2 regions of the Kitasatospora sp. NPDC008050 genome follow, and region 2 is predicted to be linked to the other one. Evidence: riboswitches for the same ligand, from Rfam matches in the RefSeq annotation. Region 2 holds a riboswitch; the other holds the start of a gene.
What was found. Region 2 has a riboswitch for S-adenosylmethionine ahead of thrC (threonine synthase). Riboswitches for the same ligand answer to the same signal wherever they lie in the genome.

Region 1 (3,395 bases), on a different contig from region 2:
ACGACCTGGTGGCCATGGTGCGGGTGCGCCGGCACGACGATCTGGCCGAGGTGATCCCCGGACGCCTCAACAAGGTGCCCGGGGTCGCGCACACCGAGACCCAGATCGCCTTCCGCACCTACTCGCAGCACGACCTGGAGGCCGCCTTCGCGCTCGGCCTGGACGGCTGACCGCACCGCTCAGCGCCGGGTGTCGGCGACGCAGCGCCCGCCCTCGTTGCGGTAGTTCCAGCGGGCGCCGTCGCTGACCAGCTCGCGCACGGCGGCCAGGAAGCGGTCGATGTGCTCCTCGGGCGTCCCGGCGCCGAAGCTGACCCGGATCGCGTTCAGGCTGCGCTCACCGGGCAGCGAGGGCTCGGGCGCCCCGCACTCGGAGACCGAACCAGGTCCGCCTGCCCCGCCCCCCAGCAGCGTGCGCACCAGCGGGTGCGCACAGAACAGTCCGTCGCGCACCCCGATGCCGTACTCGGCCGACAGCGCCGCCGAGAAGTGCGAGCTGTTCCAGCCCTGCACGACGAAGGAGAGCACGCCGACCCGCGCCGCCTGCGGGCCGAACAGGCTGAGCACCCTGACCTCGGGGATCTCCGCCAGGCCGGCCGTCAGCCGGCCGATCAGGTACTGCTCGCGGGCCTGCAGCGCCTCGAAGCCGGCCTCGGACAGCGCCCGGCAGGCCGCGGCGATGGCGTAGGCGCCGATCACGTTGGGAGAGCCGGCCTCGTGCCGGGCCGGACCCTGGTGCCACTCGACCGCCACCGAGCCGTCCACCTCACGGGCCACCGTACGGCTCGCGCCGCCGCCCGCCAGGTAGGGCTCGGCCGCGTCCAGCCAGTCGCTGCGCCCGGCCAGCACCCCCGCACCGAACGGGGCGTAGAGCTTGTGGCCGGAGAAGGCGACCCAGTCGACGTCCAGCTCGCGCACCGACACCCGGTGGTGCGGGGCCAGCTGTGCGGCGTCCAGCACCACCCGGGCGCCGTGCTGGTGCGCCACCCGGGTCAGCTCGGCCACCGGCCACAGCTCGCCGGTGACGTTGGAGGCGCCGGTGACGCAGAACAGGCGGTGCTCGCCGGCGGTGTCCGCGGCCAGCGCCTCGGCCAGCGCGGCGACGGCCTGCTCGGGCGAGTCCGGGGCGCGCAGGTAGCTGACCGTCAGGCCGGCCTGGCGCCAGGGCAGCAGCGAGGCGTGGTGCTCGGTCTCGAAGGCGAACACCCGGGTGCCGGCCGGCACCGCGCCCGCCAGCAGGTTGAGCGAGTCGGTGGTGGCCCGGGTGAAGACCACCTGGTCGTCCTCGCGCAGGTCCAGGAAGTCCGCGACGGTGCGCCGGCTCTGCTCGAACAGGTCGGTGGAGAGCTGCGAGAGGTACCCGGCGCCGCGGTGCACGCTGCCGTAGTAGGGGGCGTAGGCGGCCACCTCGTCCCAGACCCGCTGCAGCGCGGGCGAGCTGGCGGCGTAGTCGAGCGCGGCGTAGCCCACCTTCTCGCCGGAGACGAGCGGGACCTGGACGTCGGCGCCGAGCACGGCGAGGGGGGCGCAGAGGTCGAGAGAAGCCGGCATGAGGATGCACTCCTTCAGGGTCAGGACCCCGGGAGTGCGAATATGCCGGTGGTCCGCGCTTGCCACACGGACCTGTCGCCGTCTGGCCTGGTCTTCACCCAGGGCACCCCGCCACGGACGGAGGGTTGCCGGACAGCAAGCTGGGGCTTGTCGCGCTGTCACTCATGACCTGACGAAGACTTTAGATCAGCGCTCGAAGCGCGGTCAAACACCGTTCCGACATCTGGACACGCATGAGACCCGCAGGCCAGCGGCCTGCGGGTCTCAAAAAACCGACGATGGGTCAGTGCGCGGTGGCCTCCGCCCAGCGCTTGAGGGTGTGCTGCGCGGCACCCGAGTCGATGGCTGCGGTGGTACGCAGCATCGCCGCGGCCAGCTGCTCGACCAGCGGCGCCTCGGTCAGCTCCAGCGCGACCAGCGCGGCCGCCGCGTTGAGCACCACGGCATCGCGCACCGGCCCCTGCTCGCCGGCCAGCACCCGGCGCGCCACCGCCGCGTTGTACTCGGCGTCCGCCCCGCGCAGCGCCTCGATGCCGACCAGTTCGATGCCCAGCTCGCGCGGGTCGAGGACGGTCTCGGTGACCCGCCCCTCGCGCACCACCCAGACCCGCGAGGTGGCGCAGACGGTCAGCTCGTCGAGCCCGTCGTCACCGCGGAACACCAGTGCGGTCGAGCCGCGCTCGGCCAGCACCCCGGCGATCAGGCCGGCCAGCCGGGTGTCGAAACAGCCGACCGCGTGCGCGGTGACGTGGGCCGGGTTGGTCAGCGGTCCCAGGATGTTGAAGGCGGTGGCCACCCCGAGGTCACGGCGGGCCGGGGCGGCGTGCCGCATCGCCGGGTGGAAGGTGGCCGCGAAGCAGAAGGTGAGGCCGACCTCCTCGGCCACCTCGGCCACCCGCCGGGCGCTCAGGTCCAGCCGGATCCCGAGCCGCTCCAGCACGTCGGAGGAGCCGCTGGCCGACGAGGCCGCCCGGTTGCCGTGCTTGACCACCTTGGCGCCGGCCGCCGCCGCGACGATGGCCGACATGGTGGAGATGTTGACGGTCTTGGCCCGGTCGCCGCCGGTGCCGACGATGTCCACCGCGGGGCCGGGGATGCGCAGCGGCTCGGCGTGCGCGTACATCGCCTCGACCAGACCGGAGACCTCGGCCACCGTCTCGCCCTTGGCCCGCAGCGCCACCACGAACCCGGCCACCTGGGCGGGGCTGGCCTCGCCGCTCATGATCCGGTCCATCGCCCAGGCGGCGTCCGCCTGGCTCAGGTCCTGGCCGGTCAGCAGCGCGTTCAGCAGGTCCGGCCAGGTGCGGACCACCTGCGCGGGGTCCTGACCGCCGTTCGCAGGGTTCACATTCACCATGGCCGACTCCAGCTCGCATCCGGTGCTCGTTACAGGGATGCAGCCAGCCTATCGACCGGCGAAGGGCCGCCGCGGCACCCGCGACGGCCCTTCTCTCCCTCTGGGACACCGGCCGCCCGCTCGGGACGCCCGCTGTCCAGGGGGCGGACTCTCCTAGCGCGCGAGGCTGCGCGCGCCCAGCCGGGCGCGCAGCAGGGTGGCCACCGCCTCGGCCAGCGCCACCGGGTCGACCGGCTGCGAGATCGCCGCGTCCGCCCGGCTCCAGGCCGCCAGCCAGGTGTCCTGCGGGCGGCCGATCAGCACCAGCACCGGCGGGCAGCCGTAGATCTCGTCCTTCACCTGGCGGGCCAGGCCCAGTCCGCCGGCCGGCACCGCCTCGCCGTCGAAGAGGCAGAGGTCCACGCCGCCCTTCTCCAACGCGCGCAGCACGGCGGGGACCGTGGCGCACTCCAGGTACTCGACCTCCGGCAGATCGGCGGCCGGCCGCC
Region 2 (3,395 bases):
CCTGCTCGCAGCAGTCCGCGAAGGCCTCGGCCCAGCGGCGGGTGTGGAAGCCGGCCCGGTCGGCGCCCAGCACGCCGGTGAGCACGGCGCTCGCCAGGTCGTCCGGGAGCAGCCGGAAGTAGTCCGCCGGGGCCCACGGGATGTGCAGGAAGTAGCTGATCCGCAGGTCGGGACGGAGTTCGCGCAGCAGCGCCGGCACCAGGGTCAGGTGGTAGTCCTGCACCAGCACGGCGGCGCCGGGCGCGGCCTCGGCGGCCAGCGCCTGGGCGAAGGCCGCGTTGTAGGCCTCGAAGGCCGTCCACCGGGCGGCGGCGTCCGCGTCGAAGACCGGCGCGGTGGGGGTGTTGTAGAGCAGGTGGTGCAGGAACCAGAGGGTGGAGTTGGCCACCCCGTTGTACGCCTGGTCGAAGACCTCGGGGGCGATGTCCAGCATCCGGACGGCCTGTCCGCCGACATCGAAGCCGCCCTGGTCCAGGCGCCCCTGCGGCGAGCGCCGGGCCGCCGTCCGGTCCGCCTCGCCGAGCGCGGCGCAGACCCAGACCGTGTTCGGGTCCTCGATCGCGGAGAGCCCCGAGACCAGCCCGCCGCCGCCGCGCCGCAGCGTCAGCGTCCCGTCCGGGCCGCTGCTGAAGGAGACCGGCCCCCGGTTGGATGCCACCAGGACGCGTGCGGGCGTGTGATCGGACATATCTTCAACCTTGCCGGGGGCGTGGGGACGCAAACCCGGACCTTGGTCACACGCGCCGCCTCCGGTACTGCGGCAGCCCGATCATCGGCGGCCGCTCCAGCGCGGTGACGTGGTAGCTGTGGGGGGTGAAGATGGGGCTGCCCCCGGCCGAGGGCTGGGGGGAGCCCGCGTCCCGGGTGAACTGGGTGAGCACCGGGCGGGCCAGGTCCTCGGCGGCCTTCAGGCGGTGGGTGCGGTCCAGCCGTTCGAGGGCGGTGCGGTAGATGGTGGCGGCCATCCGGCCCAGGGCCTGGCTGTCCTGGTGGCGGTGGTGGCGCACCCCCACGTCCACCTGGGCCAGCGCGTCCAGTCCCACCAGCTCCAGCGCGTCCACCAGCAGGCCCAGCTCCACCCCGTAGCCGGTCGGGAAGTGCAGCCGCTCCAGCAGCGAGCGGCGGGCCGCGTACTCGCCGCCCAGCGGCTGTACGAAGCCGGCCAGGGCCGGCCAGTGCAAGTCCAGCAGCGGGCGGGCGACCAGCTCGGTGACCCGGCCGCCGCCGGCCGGCACCACCGCTCCCTCGGTCTCCAGCGGGCGGTCGTACATCGCCTTGACCAGCTGCAGGTCGGGGTCGGTGAGCAGCGGGCCGATGATGCCGCTGACGAACGCCGGGTCGAACTCGCGCAGGTCGGCGTCGATGAAGCAGACGATCGCGCCGTCGGTCACCAGCAGCGAGCGCCAGAGCACCTCGCCCTTGCCCGGCACGGCCGGCAGCCCGGGCAGGATCGCGTCCCGGTGCACCACCCGGGCACCGGCGCTCGCGGCCACCTCGGCGGTGCGGTCCGCCGAACCGGAGTCGACCACCACCAGCTCGTCCACCAGCGGCAGCCGTTCCATCAGCTCGCGGCGGATCACCGTGACGATGTCGCCCACCGTGGACTCCTCGTCCAGCGCCGGGAGCACCACGCTGACGGTGCCGGCCGCCCCGGCGGCCCGCTTGGCGGCGAGCAGCGCGGCGGGCGGCCGATCGCCCGCCCGCCAGGAGCGTCGGCGCAGCCAGTCGGCCGCCTCCGGGAGTAGCGCGGGGCTCTGCTCGGCAGGCAAATCTCGCTCCTTGTGAATCTCGTCTCGCGGGTCGGACGGTCGACCTCCGCGGACCGCCCTTCGGATACAGTCTTCGTACTGCGGTCAGACCTTCGCACGCCGGGGTCGATCGCCTGGACCCACCAGCATTCCTGGTGTCCACAACTTCATAGAGCTCATCCAGAGGGACTGAGGGAACGGCCCGTCGACGTCCCGGCAACCTTCTCGTCCGGCCTTCGCGGGCCCCGGCGGGACAGGTGCCAATTCCGGCCTGTGGCGCGCCCGCGCCATGGGGAAGATGAGGAGAGAGGCCTCGCCATCATGGCTACCGCTACCCCTACAGCTGTCGGCTCTGTCGATCTCGGCCCCGCCGCCGCGCTGTCCTGTCGCGAGTGCGGCACCCGGTTCCCGCTCGGCCCCAGCTTCGCCTGCCTGGAGTGTTTCGGCCCGCTGGAGATCGCCTACGACTACGAGGGCTACGACGCCGACGAGCTGCGCAAGCGGATCGAGGCCGGCCCCGCCTCGATCTGGCGCTACGCCCCGCTGCTGCCGGTACCCGCGGACGTGGCCGGCAAGCCCAATCTGAACCCCGGCTGGACCCCGCTGGTGAAGGCCGACAACCTGGGCCGCGAGCTCGGTTTCACCGCCCAGTTGCACGTCAAGGACGACTCCGGCAACCCGACCCACTCCTTCAAGGACCGGGTGGTGGCCTGCGCGATCGAGGCCGCCCGCGCCTTCGACTTCACCACCCTGTCCTGCTCCTCCACCGGCAACCTGGCCGGTGCGGTGGGTGCCGCGGCCGCCCGGGCCGGCTTCAAGTCCTGCGTCTTCATTCCGCACGACCTGGAGCAGGGCAAGGTCGTGATGGCCGGGGTCTACGGCGGCGAACTGGTCGGCATCGAGGGCAACTACGACGATGTGAACCGGTTCTGCTCCGAGCTGATCGGCGACCCGGCCGGCGAGGGCTGGGGCTTCGTCAACGTCAACCTGCGCCCGTACTACGGCGAGGGCTCCAAGACGCTGGCCTTCGAGATCTGCGAGCAGCTCGGCTGGCGGTTGCCGGAGCAGATCGTGATCCCGATCGCCTCGGGCTCGCAGCTCACCAAGATCGACAAGGGGCTGCAGGAGCTGATCAAGCTCGGCCTGGTCGAGGACCGGCCGTACCGGATCTTCGGCGCCCAGGCGGCCGGCTGCTCGCCGGTCTCCGCGGCCTTCAAGGACGGCCGCGACGTGATCCGGCCGGTCAAGCCGGACACCATCGCCAAGTCGCTGGCGATCGGCAACCCGGCCGACGGCCCGTACGTGCTGGACATCGCCCGGCGCACCGGCGGCGCGGTCGAGGACGTCACCGACGCCGAGGTGGTGGCGGCGATCCGGCTGCTGGCCCGCACCGAGGGGATCTTCGCCGAGACCGCGGGCGGCGTGACCATCGGCGTGCTCAAGAAGCTGGTCGAGAACGGTGTGCTGGACCCGGCCAAGGAGACGGTGGCGATCAACACCGGGGACGGCCTGAAGACGCTGGACGCGGTGGCCGACTCGGGCCTGACCGCGACCATCCGGCCGACCCTGGACTCCTTCCGCGCCGCCGGCCTGGCGTCCTGACCCCACCCCCAGCAGCTGGGCCAGTGGCTCAGCCGGCAGTTCAGC

Region 1: another riboswitch for S-adenosylmethionine. It lies ahead of ACFZB9_RS01625 (aminotransferase class V-fold PLP-dependent enzyme); the one in region 2 lies ahead of thrC (threonine synthase).

Annotation. Positions count from the first base shown of each region.
Region 1 is NZ_JBIBIJ010000001.1:388,216-391,610, forward strand. It holds gene ACFZB9_RS01620 (Lrp/AsnC ligand binding domain-containing protein) at 1-170, shown strand, start outside; gene ACFZB9_RS01625 (aminotransferase class V-fold PLP-dependent enzyme) at 180-1,550, opposite strand; SAM riboswitch class IV at 1,601-1,720, opposite strand; gene trpD (anthranilate phosphoribosyltransferase) at 1,834-2,907, opposite strand; gene ACFZB9_RS01635 (hypothetical protein) at 3,061-3,395, opposite strand, start outside.
Region 2 is NZ_JBIBIJ010000002.1:68,341-71,735, forward strand. It holds gene ACFZB9_RS03810 (trehalose-6-phosphate synthase) at 1-688, opposite strand, end outside; gene ACFZB9_RS03815 (glucosyl-3-phosphoglycerate synthase) at 735-1,769, opposite strand; SAM riboswitch class I at 1,922-2,053, shown strand; gene thrC (threonine synthase) at 2,070-3,350, shown strand.